One region of the Planococcus sp. SE5232 genome, then DNA from elsewhere that is predicted to be linked to it. Evidence: riboswitches for the same ligand, from Rfam matches in the RefSeq annotation. Region 1 holds a riboswitch; each other region holds the start of a gene.

Evidence for each region. Region 1 has a riboswitch for lysine ahead of dapA (4-hydroxy-tetrahydrodipicolinate synthase). Riboswitches for the same ligand answer to the same signal wherever they lie in the genome.
Region 2: another riboswitch for lysine. It lies ahead of ACRC6Q_RS11040 (aspartate kinase); the one in region 1 lies ahead of dapA (4-hydroxy-tetrahydrodipicolinate synthase).
Region 3: another riboswitch for lysine. It lies ahead of ACRC6Q_RS16875 (Na+/H+ antiporter NhaC family protein); the one in region 1 lies ahead of dapA (4-hydroxy-tetrahydrodipicolinate synthase).

Annotation. Positions count from the first base shown of each region.
Region 1 is NZ_JBOGCP010000001.1:434,492-441,328, forward strand. Features, by position in the region: gene ACRC6Q_RS02040 (alpha/beta fold hydrolase) at 175-975, shown strand; gene ACRC6Q_RS02045 (GGDEF domain-containing protein) at 989-1,927, shown strand; gene ACRC6Q_RS02050 (STAS domain-containing protein) at 2,049-2,888, shown strand; gene dapA (4-hydroxy-tetrahydrodipicolinate synthase) at 2,936-3,826, opposite strand; lysine riboswitch at 3,956-4,134, opposite strand; gene ACRC6Q_RS02060 (SAM-dependent methyltransferase) at 4,240-4,851, shown strand; gene ypfJ (KPN_02809 family neutral zinc metallopeptidase) at 4,911-5,756, shown strand; gene ACRC6Q_RS02070 (TraB/GumN family protein) at 5,889-6,837, shown strand, end outside.
Region 2 is NZ_JBOGCP010000002.1:443,928-450,764, forward strand. Features, by position in the region: gene sdhB (succinate dehydrogenase iron-sulfur subunit) at 1-757, opposite strand, end outside; gene sdhA (succinate dehydrogenase flavoprotein subunit) at 780-2,528, opposite strand; gene ACRC6Q_RS11035 (succinate dehydrogenase cytochrome b558 subunit) at 2,574-3,188, opposite strand; gene ACRC6Q_RS11040 (aspartate kinase) at 3,599-4,825, opposite strand; lysine riboswitch at 4,949-5,123, opposite strand; gene uvrC (excinuclease ABC subunit UvrC) at 5,161-6,837, opposite strand, start outside.
Region 3 is NZ_JBOGCP010000005.1:194,229-201,065, forward strand. Features, by position in the region: gene ACRC6Q_RS16860 (DUF72 domain-containing protein) at 1-377, shown strand, start outside; gene ACRC6Q_RS16865 (sulfite exporter TauE/SafE family protein) at 377-1,204, shown strand; gene ACRC6Q_RS16870 (bifunctional metallophosphatase/5'-nucleotidase) at 1,217-2,560, shown strand; lysine riboswitch at 2,632-2,813, shown strand; gene ACRC6Q_RS16875 (Na+/H+ antiporter NhaC family protein) at 2,921-4,495, shown strand; gene ACRC6Q_RS16880 (sodium-dependent transporter) at 4,692-6,212, shown strand; gene ACRC6Q_RS16885 (methionine/alanine import family NSS transporter small subunit) at 6,228-6,359, shown strand; gene lipA (lipoyl synthase) at 6,503-6,837, shown strand, end outside.

The sequences.
Region 1 (6,837 bases):
TTATTAGTTGTATAAGAAGCTGATTCAAAGGAATGGATTTTTCGAAGTAGGGTGAATATTTTTAGGTAATACCCGGTTAAAGGAGTCTATTGATGCTATCATAAGGTTATATTTTACTTTTAAATAATATATTAATCCTTTCAATAGGTATCTTCGTAGGGGGCAAGAAACGTAATGGGAATGGATGTTTTAAAGCGTAATAATGTTCGGGTCACGGGCCAAGGGGAAAAGACAATAATGTTTGGACACGGCTTTGGCTGTGATCAGCAGGTTTGGAACAATACGATTAAGGATTTTGAGGGGGACTACCGTGTCGTCACATTCGATTATATCGGTTCGGGAAATAGTGATAAGGCTGCTTATTCAAAAGAACGCTACAGCACATTGAACGGCTATAAACAGGATCTGTTGGATGTCTGTGACGGGCTGGAGATTAAGGAAATAATCTTTGTGGGGCATTCTGTCAGTGCCATGATCGGCATGCTGGCTTCAATTGAGCGTCCGGAATTGATGGAGAAAATGATTATGATCGGACCATCTCCTTATTATATGAATGAACCGGGCTATAATGGCGGATTTGAACGCAGTGATATTGATGAACTGCTGGATATGATGGAAACCAATTACAAGGAATGGGCCAAATATTTGGCGCCTGTGGTTATGCAGAATGAAGAGCGCCCTCAGCTGGCGGAGGATTTTGAGCAACTGTTGTGTTCGAATGACCCACTGATTGCCCGGCAATTCGCGGAAGTGACATTTACTTCGGATCTCCGAGACAAATTGGATCAAGTAACAGTTCCTACGTTGATTCTCCAGCCGAAGTTCGATGCGATTGCGCCGCTTGAAGTTGGGCAATATGTCCACGATCACATGAAGGGCAGCCAAATGATCACTATGGAGGCTGTGGGCCATAATCCACACCTGAGTGATTCAGGAGAAACGGTCAAATACATCAAGGCATACCTGGAACAATAGAGGAGTGGATACAGTGGAACAGCAACTCGATAGGGCGCCTTGCGGTTATTTAGTTCTGGACCAGGACTTGCGTATCGTCGAAATGAACAAAACGCTGCAGAAGATGACCGGGGTAAAGAATCCACAGCATATGCATGATTTATTGACAATCGCTTCGCGGGTTTATTTCCAGACCTATTTTACTCCCTCCATTAAAATGCACGGGACGGTAAATGAAATGTTTTTGACCTTGAAAAGTGACGAGGGTCCAATGCCTGTGCTGATGAATACGGCAGAACGAGACGGATTTTATGAATGTGCTTTGATTCAGATGAGCGTCCGAGGAGAATATGAAAAAGAGTTGCTGCTGGCCAAACGCAATGCAGAACAAATCAACCGGGAAACAGCAGAAGCTTATGAAAAACTGCAGGCCTTACTGGCTGAAGTGGAATGCAAACAGCAGGAGCTGATGGATCTTAACCGGAAACTGCAGCAGTTGGCTACGACAGATCAGCTGACAGGCTTGAAAAACCGCCGCTACTTGGAAGAAAGGCTCGCTGAGTTTTTAGCGCAGGCGGAAAATGGCAGAAAAGTGGCTGTCCTGATTTTGGACATCGATCATTTTAAGCAAGTCAACGATACATATGGACACCCGATGGGGGATGCCGTGCTGCAGGAATTAGCCTGGCGCTTGGAAACGGAAGTAGGACCTGAAGGGATTGTAACGCGTCTCGGTGGTGAAGAGTTCGTGGTGGTCATGCCGGATGCCGGAATAGAGGAAAGCCTTAAACTCGGCAATACTTTATGCAATCTTATGGAAACAGCTGATTGGCAGCACGTGCCGGTCACGGTCAGCATCGGTGCCGCAGCTTATGCAGCTGGAGATGGAGTGGATAGCCTGTTGGCGCGGGCTGATGGATTTCTCTATAAAGCCAAGGCCAATGGGAGAAACTGTGTGTTTGGAATCGAATAAAAGCTGAGCTAATCATCCGTTTTTAAAACGGGTGGTTTTTTATGCGGAAAACTCCTTACAATCACCGGCTCAAGAGCTATAATAATGGCATATGAAAATATCTTCACCTTTGGGGGTAATGATGGAAAATAAGAATCGATTGCTTGGTGAACGGGTGTCAGCGGATAAAGAATTGATCGCTCAGTTGATTCATGAAGAAGCGGTCCGGGATGTTCCCATGGAGCAGCTTGAAATGAACAAAGCTTTTATCGACATTGTCAATAAGACTCGAATCGATTTTGTGGAACTTATCGGAAAGTCGATCAGCAATAGTTGTGATGTACAAAAAGTCTACGCGGATATTCAAGAATGGGGAGAAAAGACAGGGAACTTTTTTCTTGAAACGGGAAGGTCGCTTGAAGAAGCGCTCGCAGAAACATCACTTTACCGCAAACATATCGGAACAATCATTAAAACGGAAGCGGTTCGAAAAGACATGGAACTTCAGCTTCTTTTTAATGTCATGGAATTTTTCCATTCTCTACTGGATCATGCAGCTTATTCGTATACCCAAGCCTACACGGCCTCTTATCAGCGGAAATTGAAATTGGCAAGAAAAGAATTTCTCGAACTTTCCGCACCGGTCGTCCCTGTCAGTGACCAGATCGCGATTTTACCGTTAGTGGGAAGCATTGAAATTGACCGGGCGCGCTATATACTGGAACAGACTTTGCTTGCCGCAAATGAACTGAAAATCAAAGTGCTGATTGTGGACCTCTCGGGAGTGGTGAGAGTGGATTCGATGGTAGCCGAGCAGATCATCAAAATCATCCGATCGCTGAAGCTTGTCGGGGTACGCTCGGTTCTGACCGGCATCCGTCCGGAAATTGCCCGGACACTCACGGAAATCGGAGTCGATTTGAAGGACTTGGAGATCGGCGGCAGTTTGAAGCGCGTGCTTCATCAGATGAAAATTAATTGACCCTAAAAAAACGCTGAAGCCTTTAGGCTCCAGCGTTTTTTTAGTAGTCAGTTAGTTACAGCTTCAGAATGCAGGTCAGGCAATGACTTGCGTAAAGTGACAGTTTCTTCTTCGGTCAATGGAATCATCGGCAAGCGTACACCGCCAACATCCACCCCCTTCATGTTAAGTGCCGCTTTGACCGGAGATGGATTAGGTGCAGCGAACAATGCTTTCATCGTCGGCACCAGTCTGCGGTGGATAGCAGCAGCAGTGCTCACATCGCCTGTTTTGAAGCTGGTGATCATGTCCTGCATATCGTTGCCGATGATATGCGCGGAAACTGAGACGATGCCAGTACCGCCAATTGACAGCAGCGGCAAGGTCAGGCTGTCGTCGCCGCTGTATACAGAAAATGTAGCCGGTGTTTTTTCGATGATCTCTGCAGCAGCGTCCAAGTCTCCACTCGCTTCTTTGACAGAAACGATATTGTCGATCTTGGACAGGCGAATGATCGTTTCTGGAGACATATTGACCACACTGCGCCCTGGGATGTTGTACAGCATGACCGGCAGGCTTGTAGACTGGGCGATCGCTTGGAAATGCTGGAACATGCCTTCCTGTGAAGGCTTGTTATAATAAGGCGTGACCAGCATGATCCCATCAACGCCTGTTTCTTCAGCCTGTTTCGTCAAGGAGATGGAAGCTCGTGTATTGTTGGAACCGGTTCCTGCAATTACCGGAATCCGTCCGGCGACTGTGTTGACGGTAAACTCAAATAACTCCACTTTTTCCTCTGTCGATAAAGTTGGGGATTCCCCTGTTGTTCCTGCGACGACAAGGCCGTCTGAACCGTTTGCGATCAAATGCTCTATCAGTTTTTGTGTTGCCGGAAAATCGATTTCTCCATGTTGGTCGAACGGCGTCACCATTGCTGTAATTACTTGGCCGAAATTCATAATGAACACACCCTTTTCTAATTTTTGTCGAAACTTAGAGGTGAGGGGCCAGTCAGGAATAAACAAAAAAAGCAGCAACGAGGGGGTCCCGTTGCTGCAGTAGAAACAATGTTTAACATTCGTTCCTGTGCATCAGATAGCCCTCCATATAGTTTCCTATATGACAGTCCTGCATTTATTGAATGCAGACCCAGCGCACGGAAAAATGAGATTTCCGCCACTTCGGCAAATCCCCCTTTCGGCAAACGTCAATGGATCTCATCATCCTCGTTTTGCGTACTGATGGTTTTTGCGCCTCTATCCTACTCCATAAAAGCTGGAGCAAGAAATATTTAATTAGCTGTACTATAACAAATTTTCTTGTCAATTGCAAGACGAAAAACGTAAAATCTTATGAAAAAGGAGGGGTTCGGATGAACGAACAGCTACATGACCGCCGGCTGAATATTGCCACTGCAGGAAATCAGCAGGGTTTCACGGATTCCCTGCACCATAACCGATATGAACCAACTCCTTATGAGCTTCTGGACAGGCTGTTCGATAAGTACAGCTTGTCTTCTGGAGACCGGCTGGTGGATGTTGGGTCTGGAAAAGGGCGGCTGAATTTTTATGCCCATCATCTATTTGGTGTGGAAAGTGCGGGCATTGAGATGAATCCGGAATTCTACGCCGAAGCTTTGGAAAACAAAAAGAACTATGCAAAAAAACATAAAAGCGCTGAGCAGAGCATTGCCTTCTATAATTGCCTGGCACAGGATTATCCAATCGATGCGCGGGACAATAAATTTTATTTCTTCAATCCATTCTCAGTGCAGGTATTCATCAGTTTTATTAATAAGGTTTTGCGCTCTGTCGAAACAAATCCGCGGATGGTGGAACTGTTTTTGTTTTTTCCTCCACAGGAATACAGTGATTTCCTGGAAAACAGTACGGCCTTTGAGTTAGTGGCGGAAATTCAGCTGCTCGGTTTCCATAAAGAGCCACGCGAACGTTTTTTAATATACCGGCTGCCACATATGGATTAGAAGACAAGCGATAATGGGTATGCTTTAACTAAAAACAAATTTGAAGCGGGGGACCCTATATGGAATGGAAAGGCAGAAAAGCCAGCAGAAATGTTGAAGACCGAAGAGGGAAAGGCGGCGCCATGGTTGCAGGAGGAGGCATCGGCGGCATCTTGATTGTCCTGCTGGTGGCGTTTTTGGGCGGCGACCCGGGCGTTATCCTGGATCAATTAGGCGGATCGGCCGGAACAACTTCAAACGAGCCGTATGTAGCGACGCAGGAAGAAGAGGAGTTGGTTGAATTCGTATCGGTCGTTTTGGCCGATACCGAAGAGGTTTGGACAGAAGTATTTGCAGAAGAAGGCATGGAGTACGTTGAACCGACCCTTGTTCTGTATACCGGAAGCGTCGAGTCAGCCTGCGGAACGGCAGGTGCCGCCGTCGGTCCGTTCTATTGTCCCGGCGACTACAAGCTATACATCGATTTGAGCTTCTACAATGAATTGCAGAATCAGTTTCAGGCCCCCGGTGATTTTGCCATGGCTTATGTAGTGGCGCATGAAGTAGGGCACCATGTCCAAAATCTGCTTGGCGTCATGGAAGAAGTGCAGCCTCTCCGCAACCAGTTAAGTGAAGAAGAATACAATAAAATACAGGTTCGCCTGGAGCTGCAGGCGGATTATCTATCCGGTGTCTGGGCACATCACGCCCAGGGAATGGGTTATTTAGAGGAAGGCGATCTGGAGGAAGCGTTGACAGCGGCAAGCGCGGTAGGGGATGACACAATCCAACAGCGCTCCCGTGGCTACGTAGTCCCGGAAAGTTTTACCCATGGCAGTTCCGAGCAACGTCAGCGCTGGTTCTATAAAGGCTTTCAGGCGGGAAATCTCAAAGAAGGCGATACCTTCAATGCAACTGACTTGTGATTCCGAAGCGCTTTTTGGCAGAAATCCAAGGGTGCGGCATTGATATTTTCGCTGTAGTGATTCATTATAAAGAATAGACAGTCTTTTCATCTATAATTGAAAAGAAATTCAGTTCTATAAAGGAAGTACAACATGACGCAAGATAATATTACACGCATAGAATACGGCGATAAAGAATTGATCTTGATCGGTACGGCACACGTTTCCAAGCTCAGTGCGGAACAGGTGAAAGAGGTCATTGAAGCTGAGCAGCCCGATTCAGTGTGCATCGAATTGGATGCACAGCGCTATGAATCGGTCACACAAGGCAGTAAGTGGAAAGAAACGGACATTTTTAAAGTCATCAAAGACAAGAAAGCCAGTCTTTTGCTGATGAACCTGGCGATTTCCTCGTTTCAGAATCGGCTGGCAGATCAGTTCGGCATCAAGCCTGGCCAGGAAATGATCCAAGGAATTGCGTCAGCCAAAGAAACAGGCGCGGAATTGGTGCTGGCTGACCGCAATATTCAGGTCACGTTTTCACGCATCTGGGGAAATATCGGCTTTATGGGGAAAGCACAGCTCTTGACTTCGGTCTTCTTCAGCATTTTCAGCAAAGAGACGATTTCGGAAGAGGATCTGGAAAAGATGAAGTCCCAGGATACGTTGAATGCTGTCATGGATGATTTCACCCAGTCCTTCCCTAAATTGAAAGAACCGCTGATCGATGAACGGGATCAGTACTTGGCACAGAAAATCAAAGAAGCACCGGGCAAAAAAGTTGTCGCAGTCCTCGGTGCTGCCCATATTCCGGGGATTATCAAGGAAGTCCACAACGAACATGATTTGGCGGAATTATCAAAAGTTCCACCGAAATCGAAGTGGCCGAAAATCATCGGCTGGGCCATTCCATTGGCTCTTGTCGCCATGATCGCCATTACATTCATGAACAATCCCGCAGCTGGGATTGATCAGACCGTCAGCTGGATTTTATGGACAGCTTGTCTCGGAGCTATTGGAGCCGCTGCAGCATTCGGCCATCCGTTGGCCATACTGACCGCTTTTGTAGGCGGACCGATCGGCGCCTTGCATCCGCTTTTGG
Region 2 (6,837 bases), on a different contig from region 1:
TGTCGCTTCCGAAGAAGTTGCGGAACATTTGAACAGTAGTGTCGCGGTTCAAGGCTGCGATTGAAGTTGTCAAAGGAATTCCTTTAGGACAAGATTCTACACAGTTTTGAGAGTTACCGCAGCTTGCTAATCCGCCTTCACCCATGATCGCGTTCAAACGTGCATCGCGGTTCATAGAACCAGTCGGATGAGCGTTCATCAAACGAACCTGTGAAAGTGGTGCAGCTCCGATGAAATCGGACTTATCGTTGACGTTCGGGCATGCTTCAAGACATACGCCGCAAGTCATACATTTAGATAGTTCGTAAGCCCACTGGCGTTTGCGCTCAGGCATACGTGGTCCATCTCCAAGGTCATGCGTACCATCGATCGGCACCCATGCTTTAACTTTCTTCAACGAGTCGAACATACGGCTGCGGTCAATGACAAGGTCACGGACAACAGGGAATGTTTTCATCGGCTGAAGACGGATCGGCTGTTCCAATTGGTCGACGAGAGCAGTACACGATTGACGCGCTTTGCCGTTGATGACCATTGAACATGCGCCACAAACCTCTTCCAGACAGTTCATGTCCCAGTTTACAGGAGTGGTTTTCTTCCCTTCCATGTTGACAGGGTTACGGCGAATTTCCATCAATGCCGAAATGACATTCATATTCGCCTTATATGGCAATTCGAACTTTTCCCAATACGAATCTTCATCCGTAGAGTTTCTGCGTTCGATTTCAAATAGTACCGTTTTTGCTGCTTCACCCATGGTAAATTAGCTCCCTTCTATATTATGCTTTTGCTGAATAATCACGTTTACGCGGCGGAATCAACGAGGTGTCGACTTCTTCATAATGGAAGATAGGTGCATCAAAGCCATTAAATTTCGCCATCGTTGTTTTCAAGAACTCTTCATCATTACGTTCCGGGAAATCGGGTTTGTAATGAGCGCCACGGCTTTCGTTACGGTTAAGTGCCCCGATTGTGATCACTCGTGCTAAATGTAGCATATTTCGCAATTGACGTGTGAACATTGCGCCTTGGTTGCTCCAAAGCTGAGTATCGGTGATGCTGATATGGTTGAAGCGCTCAAGCAGTTCCTGGAGTTTTTCATCCGTCTTCTGCAAACGATCGTTATAGCGTACCACTGTTACATTGTCGGTCATCCATTCGCCTAATTCTTTGTGAAGAACGTAAGCGTTTTCTGTGCCGTCCAATGCCAGAATTTCTTCCCATTTGCGTTGCTCTTCTGCTTCAGCTTTGTCGAAAATAGCTGAAGGAAGGTCTTCTGCCAATACTTCAAGGCCTTTAACATATTCAAGAGCGTTCGGTCCTGCGACCATACCGCCGTAAATCGCTGAAAGCAATGAGTTCGCGCCCAGACGGTTACCACCGTGCTGAGAGTAATCACATTCACCCGCTGCCAAAACGCCAGGGATGCTTGTCATTTGGTGGTCATCGACCCATAATCCACCCATTGAATAATGGACAGCCGGGAAGATTTTCATCGGTACTTTACGAGGGTCATCACCTGTGAATTTCTCGTAGATCTCGATGATTCCACCTAATTTGATGTCCAGCTCTTTTGGATCTTTGTGTGAAAGATCCAAGTAAACCATGTTCTCGCCGTTAATGCCGAGCTTCTGGTTAACGCAGACATCGAAGATTTCACGTGTTGCGATATCACGTGGAACCAGGTTTCCGTATGCCGGATATTTTTCTTCAAGGAAATACCAAGGCTTGCCGTCTTTGTAAGTCCAAATACGTCCGCCTTCCCCACGAGCCGATTCTGACATTAAGCGCAGTTTATCGTCTCCCGGAATCGCTGTCGGGTGAATTTGGATAAATTCGCCGTTTGCGTAGTATGCCCCTTGTTGATAGACGATGGAAGCCGCTGAACCTGTGTTGATGACGGAGTTCGTCGATTTCCCGAAAATGATTCCCGGTCCACCGGTTGCCATGATGACAGCATCCGCACGGAACGAATTAATTTCCATGGTCGTCATATTTTGAGCCGTGATTCCTTTACCGACGCCCTGCTCATCAAGAACAAGACCAAGGAATTCCCAGCCTTCATATTTAGTGATCAGTCCGCTCACTTCATAGCGGCGAACCTGCTCGTCCAATGCATACAACAATTGCTGCCCAGTTGTAGCGCCGGCAAATGCTGTTCTATGGTACATCGTTCCACCGAAACGACGGAAATCCAAAAGGCCTTCCGGTGTACGGTTGAACATTACGCCCATACGGTCGAACATGCGGATAATTCCGGGTGCTGCATCCGCCATTGCTTTTACGGGACGCTGATTCGCAAGGAAGTCGCCTCCGTAAACAGTATCATCAAAGTGAATATCCGGGGAATCCCCTTCACCTTTTGTATTGACCGCTCCGTTGATCCCGCCTTGTGCACATACTGAGTGGGACCGTTTAACGGGAACGATTGAAAATAAATCGACGGGAGAACCTGCCTCTGCAACTTTAATTGCTGCCATCAAGCCGGCAAGGCCACCACCGACGATAGAAATTTTGCCCTTCGCCATGTTAGTATTCACTCCTCTTTTAGTTCACCAATGATTGAAACATTCTTAAACGAATGCAAACAATGCTCTGATACCAATGATCGATAATACAATAAATACTAGAAGCGTGAAATAAGTTGCGTTTCGCTGTGATGCTTCGGACTGTGTAATTCCCCATGTAACAAGGAATGACCAAATTCCGTTCGAGAAATGGAAAACTGCTGCCAACACACCGACGATGTAGAAGGCCAACATGAATGGATTGCTTAAAATGTTTTCCATCATATTGAAATCAGCTTCTGCTGCTGCTCCGATCGCGACTTGGAATCTTGTTTCAAAGACGTGCCAAGCGATGAAGACTACCAGGAAGACCCCTGTATAACGTTGTGCGACAAACAAAATGTTGCGCATATAGCTATAATGCCCAGGATTGTTCTTCGAAGTAAACGCTATGTATAGACCGTAGAATGCGTGATACATGAGCGGTAAATAAATGACAAATATCTCCAGGAAAATAACGAATGGAAGATTTGCCATGAAGTGAGATGCATTATTGAATGCCTCTACCCCTTGTGTAGCAAAATGGTTGACGATTAAGTGCTGCGTTAAGAATAAACCGATAGGAATGATCCCCAACAATGAGTGCAGCCTGCGCATTAAAAATTCACGATTGTTATCCAAAATTTTACCCCCCTCAAAACATTGATTGGCAACTTTCAAAGCTAACGATATATTACGAAAGCACCTGAAGCCGCACACCATCATGATACATTAATATGACATATTTATTGTACTCTCCCCCTTTAGGAGCGTCAAGGCACCGAAACTCTTTTGAACAGATAGTTACTAAGTATTTTATTGATGAATTACGCCCTATCTGCAATAAAACAGCTTGGAATGTAACCGTTTTAATAGAATTCTGACAAAAAGCGATTCTCTAATTGAGAATCGCTTTTTGACCCTAATTCATCGTATTGTAGTGATAACAGCATTATTGCACTATTGCTATTGAGAATTTGAACAAATTGTGAATTTTATCACTTACTATTATTATTTGGCGGATGTTGCCTTTTTACTTGAAGAGCTGTGCATTAAGAAGACTGGACTTCAGACAGACCATAGGCATCATGTAAAGCATTCGCCGATTTTCTCATATCTGATTCCGGCACCACTACTGAAATTTTGATTTCGGAGGTGCTGACCATTTTCACTGGAATCTCCTGGCTTCTTAAAATATCGAACATCCGTGCAGCTACGCCCGGATTGGATACCATTCCCGATCCCACAATCGACACTTTCGACAAACCGACCTCGACGTTCAGCGACAGGAAGCCGATTTCATCTTTTGCGTCTGTGAGGACACGGCGCGTTTCTTCCAGGCTTTCCTGAGAGATGGAAAATGAAACCGATGGCGGAAATTCATCACTGATGCTTTGGACGATGATGTCCACATCAATCTGATTTTCAGCAAGTTTTGTAAATATATTGGCTAGGGAACCGTTGAATGGTTTTTTATAAGTGACGGTCACACGCGCGATTCCGGGTTCAAATGCAACACCTCTGACGATTAAGTTTTTCTCCACAGTGATCACCTCTTGTATGATTGTGCCAGGCTCATTTGAATAACTTGCTCTGACGGATAATGGTACATGATTGTTTTTTGCGAACTCGACGGCGCGTGGATGCAGGACCCCTGCCCCCAAATTGGCGAGCTCCAGCATTTCGTCATAGGAAATCTGTTCCAGCTTGCGTGCACCTGTGACAAACCGCGGATCCGATGTATAGACACCGTTGACATCTGTATAAATTTCGCATTTCTCCGCTTTTAAAGCTGCGGCCAGTGCAACAGCCGTCGTATCAGATCCACCTCGGCCGAGCGTGGTGATATTGCCGATTTTATCGACTCCTTGAAAACCGGCCACCACACAAAAATAGCCATTTTCCAATACACGTTCAAGACGCTCTGTATGGATTTGTTCAATGCGTGCATTGCGGGGCACGGATTCTGTTTCGATTCCCGCCTGCCAACCGGTAAAAGATAAGGCTTCATGACCCAGCTTTTTGAAGGCCATCGCCAAGAGCGAAATGGTGATCTGCTCACCAGTGGCCAGCAGCATGTCCATTTCCCGCTTTGGCGGTTCAGAAGAAATTTCCCCGGCCAGCCCGAGCAGCGTATCGGTCGTCTTGCCCATAGCCGAAACGACAATGACAACCCGTTTGCCTTTTTCTTTTTCACGGATGGCCCGTTCAGCCACTCCGATGATCTTTTCCGGAGTTGCGACAGACGTCCCTCCAAATTTCATGACGATTGTTTCCATTTCATCCACTCCCACATTTAGTATGTGGCCCTCACTATGACCGGCAGCAAAGCCGGCCACAAAAAAAGGCAGTTCACCGCAACCACGGCAAACTACCTCTTTCATCATGTACGAAAAACGTCCATGTGAGATAGCCCTCCAGAGATTGACTCTGACAGCTCTGCATTTCTTAAATGCAGAACCAGCATGCGCAACAGCAGTAACACGCACACTTCGGCGACCGCCCCTTTCACCATTCATCTCAGATTCTGCAAATCTCCGAATGCTTACTATTGACGTTCGCGCCTCTATCATCACTTTTCCAAGTGATTCAATTATTCTATTACGATAACACGTTAAGATTCGCTTGGCAATGTGTCTTCCCCAAAATGCTGACTGATGGACAACGCCAGAGCTTCCGGCATTCCGGCCTCTTTGATTTCTTCGACAGAGGCTTCTTTGAGTTTCTTGACAGATCCAAAATGCTTCAGCAGCTGTTGTTTGCGTTTCGGTCCGACTCCTTCAAGACCGTCGAGCGCCGACTGGATCGAATTCTTGCCGCGCAGCTGACGGTGGAAAGTGATGACAAAACGGTGGACCTCATCTTGAATCCGCTGCATCAGATAGAAAGCTTCACTGGTCCGCTTGAGCGGCACAACTTCAGCAGGTGACCCATACAGCAATTGGGAAGTTTGATGCTTTGCATCTTTCGCCAGTCCTGCAATCGGTATCGATAAACCGAGTTCGTCCTCCAGGATTTCGCGCGCCGACTCCATCTGGCCTTTTCCTCCATCGATGACGATCAGATCCGGCAAAGGCAGACCGTCTTTCAGGACTCGTGAATAGCGGCGGCGGATAACTTCGCGCATTGCTGCATAATCATCGGGCTTGGAAGCATTGCGTGTTTTGTATTTCCGGTAATCCTTTTTGGAAGGCTTGCCGTCGATGAACGTAATCATCGCAGATACCGCATCGGCTCCTTGAATGTGGGAGTTGTCGAATGCTTCGATGCGTAATGGCGTTTCGATGTTCATTGCTTCTCCCAGGTCTACGCAGGCACCGATTGTCCGTTCTTCCTGGCGCTCGAGCAGCTGGAATTTCTCTTTGATGGCAATTTCGGCATTTTTCTTAGCCAGCGCCACCAAATCTTTTTTCTTGCCGCGCTGGGGAACCAGTACCCGGACTCCAAGCCATTCTTTCAACATCTCCGGATCATCCGCTTCCGGCAACAGAATTTCACTCGGCTTGACATGGTTGGCCTTTTCATAAAATTGGCCCAGAAACGTCAAAAATTCTTCTTCTGGATCCCGATAGAGCGGAAACAGCGAAACGTCGCGTTCAATCAGTTTGCCTTGACGCACAAAAAAGACTTGTACGCACATCCAGCCCTTATCGACTGCATAGGCAAAGACGTCGCGATTGGTGAAATCGTTCATCGCCATCTTCTGTTTTTCCATCACGGTTTCAATCATGGAAATTTGGTCGCGGTATTCCTTGGCACGCTCAAATTCCAGGTTCTCTGAAGCTTCGGACATCTTCTCGACCAATTGCTGCTTCACTTCCCGGAATCCGCCGTTCAGGAATCTGGTGATGCCGTCGATCATTTCCTGATAGGTTTCCTTTTCGACAGGCTTGACGCAAGGAGCCAAACATTGCCCTAAATGATAGTACAAACAAACCCGATCCGGCATGGTATGGCATTTCCGCAATGGATACAGACGATCCAACAGCTTTTTCGTCTCCGCTGCCGCGTAAGCATTCGGGTAAGGGCCAAAGTATTTTCCTTTGTCTTTTTTCACCTGTCTGGTTGTAATCAGCTTCGGATGGCGCTCTCCCGTGATTTTCAAGTACGGATAGCTTTTGTCATCCTTCAGCATAATATTGTATTTAGGGTCATATTTTTTGATCAAATTCAATTCGAGAATCAACGCTTCTTTATCTGAAGAAGTGACGATATATTCGAAATCCTCGATTTCATTGACCAAACGCTGTGTTTTTGCATCGTGGCTGCCCGTGAAATACGAGCGCACGCG
Region 3 (6,837 bases), on a different contig from region 1:
ACAATAATCTGATCCATTCGGTCTGTGACGAGCCGCAAGCAGGAGACGGCTCTGTTCCGCTGGTTCCGATCTCGTCAAGAAAAGATAAGGTATTGCTGCGTATACATGGCCGCAATGTCCATGGCTGGCTGAATCCGGGGCATGGACAGAAGTGGCGGGAAGTCCGTTATCTCTATGATTACAATAAAGAAGAACTTGAGGAAATCAGCCGAGCGGTAAAAGCATTGGCTGACACGACTGAAAATGTCTATGTAATCTTCAATAATAATTCTGGAGGGCATGCAGCAGGCGATGCCAAAGAGTTCCAGAAAATGAATGAACTTTCGTTTGATGGGCTTTCGCCGAAGCAGATGGATCTATTTGAAGGAGGATTTTGATGGTTTTTTTGATCATGGCGCTTGTTGGAGTGATTTCCGGCATCGTTGGCGCTTTGATAGGTCTTGGTGGAGGCGTTATACTGGTACCGGCTTTACTGTTTCTGGGCACCAGCTTTGCATTTTTTCCAGAGCTTTCACCTCAGAAAATTGTCGGCTTGTCCGTCATCATGATGATTTTTACTGGCCTTTCTTCTACATTAGCTTATATGAAAGTCCGGACGGTCGATTATAAAAGTGGACTTATTTTCTTTGCAGGCAGTGCACCGGGCACAGTGATTGGTGCTTTCGTCAATAAAAACCTGGATTTGCCTTCATTTAATCTGTATTTTGGTATTCTTTTAGTATTGCTGTCCCTGCTCTTGCTTATGCGTGATCGCCTCAAGGCTGTTCACTGGTTTGTTGACAATGGGCGTAAGACAACATTCACCGATAAACAAAATGAACAGTTCATTTACGGTTATCCCATCTGGTTTGCCTTGCTGCTGACCTTTTTTGTGGGATTCGCTTCAGGATTGTTCGGGATCGGCGGCGGATCGATTATTGTACCTGCCATGATTCTCTTGTTTCTCTTTCCGCCGCACGTGGCGATCGGCACTTCCATGTTTATGGTCTTTTTATCAGCCATTGTCAATTCTGCAACGCATATTTCACTGGGGCATGTGCCGTGGGTCTATACGCTTGCCGTTGTTCCCGGCGCGTATATCGGTGCAAAAATAGGGGCCAAATTAAACAAACGCCTCAATTCGGAAATGCTGGTGACGATTTTGCGCCTGGTATTGCTGGTACTGGGATTGCGATCGATTTACGAAGGAATATTCAGTTCTTAAAGAGGTGTTTTCATGAGCGAAACTATTCATATTTACCATACGAATGATCTGCATAGCCATTTTACAAATTGGCCGCGCATCAAGTCTTTTTTAGCTGAGCGGAAAAGGTGGCACGAAGAAGAAGGGGACGTCTGCCTGATTTTGGATATCGGAGACCATGTCGACCGATCGCATCCTTATACGGAAGGCACATCTGGGAAAGGCAATGTGCTGCTATTGAACGAAGCGGAATATGATGCCGTTACGATCGGCAATAATGAAGGCATCACGCTGTCTAAAGAAGAACTGAACGACTTGTATGTCCAGGCTGATTTTGAAGTGGTGGTATCGAATCTATTCGATTTTCAAGGCAACCGGCCGGATTGGGCAAAGCCTTCCCATATTATTCGTACGATGAATGGAACACGCATCGGACTGGTCGGGGCGACTGCAGAGTTTACTCCATTCTACCGCAAATTGGGCTGGCAGATAACAGACGCTAAAGAGTCGATCATCCAGGCAGTGAAAGAGATTGAAGGACAGGCTGATCTGATTATCTGTCTTTCGCACCTTGGCATCAAAGAAGATGAATTGTTGGCAGAGCTTTGTCCACAGATCAACATCATCCTGGGAGCCCATACGCACCACGTTTTCCATGAAGGAAAATGGCTGGGAGATACACTGCTAGGGGCTGCAGGGAAATTCGGCTTTTATATTGGCCAGATTACTGTAGATGAGAAGTTCGGTAAATCCTCAGCGCAGCTGATTGAGACTTCCGGATTGCGTGAAGTGGAAAAAGGCTTCGATGATTATTTGGTAGAGCAAGGGAAAAACCAGATGGATGAGCTGGTTTTTCAAAGTACAAAAATTTTGAAAGCTGAGTGGTTTAAGGATTCCGAACTTGGCGCTTTATTCGGAAAAGCGCTGATCGAGTTTGCCGGAGCGGATTGTGCTTTGTTCAATGCAGGGATCTTTATGGAAGACATGCCGGAAGGCGCCCTGACACGCTACGATTTCCACAAAATGCTGCCGCATCCTATCAACCCCTGCCTTGTCGAGTTAAGTGGAGCGGAATTGAAAGAGATTTACCTGCAATCCCTGAATTCGGAATGGCCGCAGCTCGAATTGAAAGGAATGGGTTTCCGGGGTGTAGTATTCGGCAAAATGATTCATATGAATATGGAGATCATCGACCACCGATTTTACATCAATGGACAAGTGGCGGTGCACGATCAAATTTATCGCTTGATCACGTTGGACATGCTGACGTTCGGCTATTTCTTCCCAAGCTTGAAAAGAGCTGCGAAAACGTATTTCATGCCCGAGTTTCTGAGGGATGTCTTCAGTCAGTATTTTCATAGCAAAGCCTTGAAGTAGAGAGAATGTTCAGAGTATATCCGCATTTGATTTTGTTTTAATTTTGAGCTATGCTAACAAAGAACTATATATTGGTGGGTAGAGGCTGCAGAACTGATCAGTAGGATGCGCGAGTTTGACCGCGTGGAACGCATCTGAAAGGGAGTTTTGCCGAAATTCATTTTCCGAGGTCTAAGGAAATGGATTGGGGTCATTCTGAACAAGAATGTCACTGTCATTTAAGCGCAAGCTAAAATGGAGAGCTACAGGGTTGTTTGATGTTTACCGCACAGACGAATTGTAGAAGGCTGACTTATCCAACTGGAGAGGTCGGCCTTTTTTTTCTCATTTTTCACCCATCAAAAACAAGGAGGAAGATTCATGGAGAATACGATTTTTTCGATTTTGCCGCCGATCATCGCCATCGTAATGGTGTTGCTGACTCGCCGCGTATTGTTGTCGCTCGGTACGGGGATTGTTGCAGCAGCGGTGATTCTGACATGGTTTGCGCCAATTGCAGCCTTGCAGGAGCTTGTCACATCATTCGCGATCATTTTTTGGGACGGAGGCTTTAACGCCTACAATGTCTTTATCATTCTTTTTCTGTTATTGCTGGGCATCATTACAGCATTCGTCAGCCTGTCGGGAGGAAGCCATGCTTTTGCTGAATGGGCTTCGACACGCATTAAGTCCCGCAGAGGAGCAAAAGTTCTGACAGTGGTTTTGGGCATGGTCATCTTCATCGATGACTATTTCAATGCACTCGCAGTCGGGCAAGTAGCGCGTCCGATTACGGACCGTTACAAAGTATCACGTGCGAAACTTGCATACTTCATCGATTCGACTGCTGCACCGGTCTGCGTGGTTTCTCCAGTATCAAGCTGGGGTGCTGCCATCATCGGCATCATTGCAACCATCTTAGCCGGCCAGACCTTCGTGGAATATTCCGCGCTGGAAGCTTTTCTTTGGATGGCACCGATGAACTTCTATGTTGTCGCTTCATTGGCCATCGTCTTCTTTGTCGCCATACGTGATGTCGATTTTGGAGAGATGAAGAAACACGAAGTGTTGGCAATTACCAAAGGGCAGCTTTTTGATCCTGAAAAAACGATCCCCGGTGAAATGAAAGAAGATTTCCCGTCGCATAATCATGGTCATATGAGAGACTTATTGCTTCCGATCCTGTTGTTGATTGTCGGGACTGTAGGTGCGATGGTTTGGACTGGCTATCAGAATGCCGGACAAGTGTTCGATATCTGGCTGATTTTCGAAAATACCGATGTACCTGCTTCTTTATTGGCCGGAGGGATATTAGGGGCACTGACTTCGATTATTCTTTATGCGATGCAAATCAAGAGCAATAAAAAAGCTAATGCCGGTTGGATCGGCAAAGGCATTTGGGCAGGCATCAAATCAATGATGGGCGCGGTGCTGATTTTGATATTTGCCTGGTCGCTGACTTCTTTGATCGGATCGCTCGAAACGGGTACGTATTTGGCTGGTGTGGTTTCTGAAGGTAACGTTCCTACAGCCATTCTGCCTGTGCTATTATTTGTCTTAGCTGGTGTTATGGCGTTCTCTACAGGAACATCATGGGGATCATTCGGTATCCTTTTACCGATTGCCGGAACCATCATGATCGAAGCCGAACCATCATTGCTGTTGCCGGCATTATCAGCTGTTCTAGCCGGTGCTGTCTTTGGAGATCATTGTTCACCGATTTCCGATACGACGATCCTTTCATCAACTGGAGCCGGGAGCAATCATATGGATCACGTGTTGACACAGATCCCTTATGCTTTAACGGCTGCTGGGATTGCTTCCATAGGGTATATAGTCATAGGTTTCACGGGTTCCTTGCTGATTTCTTTAGGTGTGGTCTTAGTGGTACTCGCAGTGCTGTTCCTCGTCTGGTCACAACGGACAACTATTATTGAAAAACAACAAAATGCATAAAGAAAACAAGGCAGAGAAGCTAATTCTCTGCTTTTTTACTTTCGTCGCAATAGTTTTTTTGAAATATATCGCGAATTCATCTTTACTTTGAGGGTGCCGCTCGGTATACTATTTTTAGATTAACTAATAATCTGAAAACATTCAAAATTCCTATTTTTATGTAAATAAAATGGGAAAAAACAAAGGGGGAAGAGAGATGGAACGTTCGCAATGGGGTACACGTGCCGGCTTTATTATGGCTGCCGTTGGCTCTGCAGTAGGTTTAGGGAACATTTGGCGTTTTCCATATGTTGCGTATGAAAATGGCGGGGGTGCATTTTTCATACCGTATCTTTTTGCATTATTGACTGCAGGGATACCGATACTAATACTTGAATTTACCATTGGCCATAAGTACCGTGGCTCAGCACCGTTATCATTCTTCAGAATGGGCGGAAAGAAATTGGAATGGCTTGGATGGTGGGCCGTTTTCGTGTCCTTTGTCATATCTGTATACTATGCCGTCATTATCGCCTGGGCAATGCGCTATACTATATTCTCATTCAACCAGGCATGGGGTACAGATACACAGGACTTCTTGTTCAATGAATTTCTGCAGCTGACAGTTCAACCAGGACAAACTGGTGGAATTGTGTGGGGTGTATTTATTCCTTTAGCTCTGGTATGGATCATTACATTAGGAATCCTGCTTGCTGGAGTCAAAAAAGGTATCGAAATGGCTAACCGCATTTTCATACCGACCTTACTGATCATTTTCTTCGCAGTAGTGGTTCGGGCTGTTACATTAGATGGAGCTTTAGTAGGATTGGAAGCGTTCTTCCAGCCGAATTTCGAAGCTATAATGGATCCAACGGTTTGGGTGGCAGCCTATGGGCATATTTTCTTCAGTTTGTCTGTAGCATTTGCCATCATGATCACGTACTCCAGTTATCTGCCTAAAAAGTCGGATATCACGAACAACGCATTCATCACCGGATTTGCCAACTCGAGTTTTGAGCTGCTTGCCGGTATCGGTATTTTTGCCGCTCTTGGTTTTATGGCCTCTCAACAGGGAGTGGCGGTCGGTGACGTTGCTACAGCTGGTGTAGGACTAGCATTTGTGGTTTTCCCACAGATCATCAATGAGTTTCCCGGCTTTAACGGCTTGTTCGGATTCTTGTTCTTCTTGTCTTTAACGCTGGCCGGATTGACATCACTGATTTCAATTACGGAAACCTATGTTGCTGGATTCTCTGAAAAGTTTGGTATTTCCCGTAAAAAGGCAGTGCTTTTCGGAGGCGGTCTAGCGGCTTTGATTTCCATCCTATTTGCTACACAGGGTGGTTTGTACTTCTTGGATCTTGCGGATTACTTCATCAACCAATTCGGTGTTGCCGCAATCGGTCTTGTGGAAGTTGTACTGGTCATCTGGGTATTCCGCAAAGCGGATCTTCTCAAGGGACATGCCAACGAAATCTCAGACATCCACTTGGGTGCTTGGTGGAAGTTCAGTCTGGGAATCATCACGCCAATCGTTTTAGGCTACATGATGTTCGGGTTGCTTAGACTCAATATCCTGAAAGAGTTTGATACAGAAACCGGAAACTATGAAGGATATTCTGATATGTTTACTTTATCAGGCGGTGTAGCAGTAGCTGCAGCTGCACTGATCTTCGGAATTATCATCTCTCTTGGCAAATGGCATAAAGAGCAGGGAGAATACGACGAACGCAATTAAAAGGAGGAGCTTCATATGACTATGAGTTCAATTGTAGTAATGATTATCGGTATGGTCATCATTTGGGGCGGCTTAGCTGCCAGCATCATTCATGCAATCAGCAGCAGCAAAAAGAACAAAGCAAGAGACGCTGCAGATAACGTATAATTTACAAGCCCGGAAACTTCTAGTTTCCGGGCTTTTTCATGTTTTTAGAGTTATAGGGGAACTTGTGAGGAGTAGGTTTATATGATACATTTGGAACAGAACCGGATTCCATACATAAATCAGATAGATAGGGGACGATGTGCGTGTCAACAAAGCAGGAACATCTTAGAAAGCCCGATTGGTTAAAGATTAAACTCAACACCAATGAAAACTATACGGATTTAAAAAAAATGATGCGGGAAAACAACCTCAATACGGTTTGCGAAGAAGCGAAATGTCCGAATATCCATGAATGCTGGGGCACTCGGAGAACGGCTACATTTATGATTCTCGGCGCTGTTTGTACGAGAGCCTGCCGTTTTTGTGCAGTAAAAACAGGATTGCCGAATGAATTGGATCTCCAGGAACCGGAACGTGTAGCGGCTTCTGTAAAAATGATGAACCTGAAACATGCAGTCATCACAGCGGTAGCGAGAGA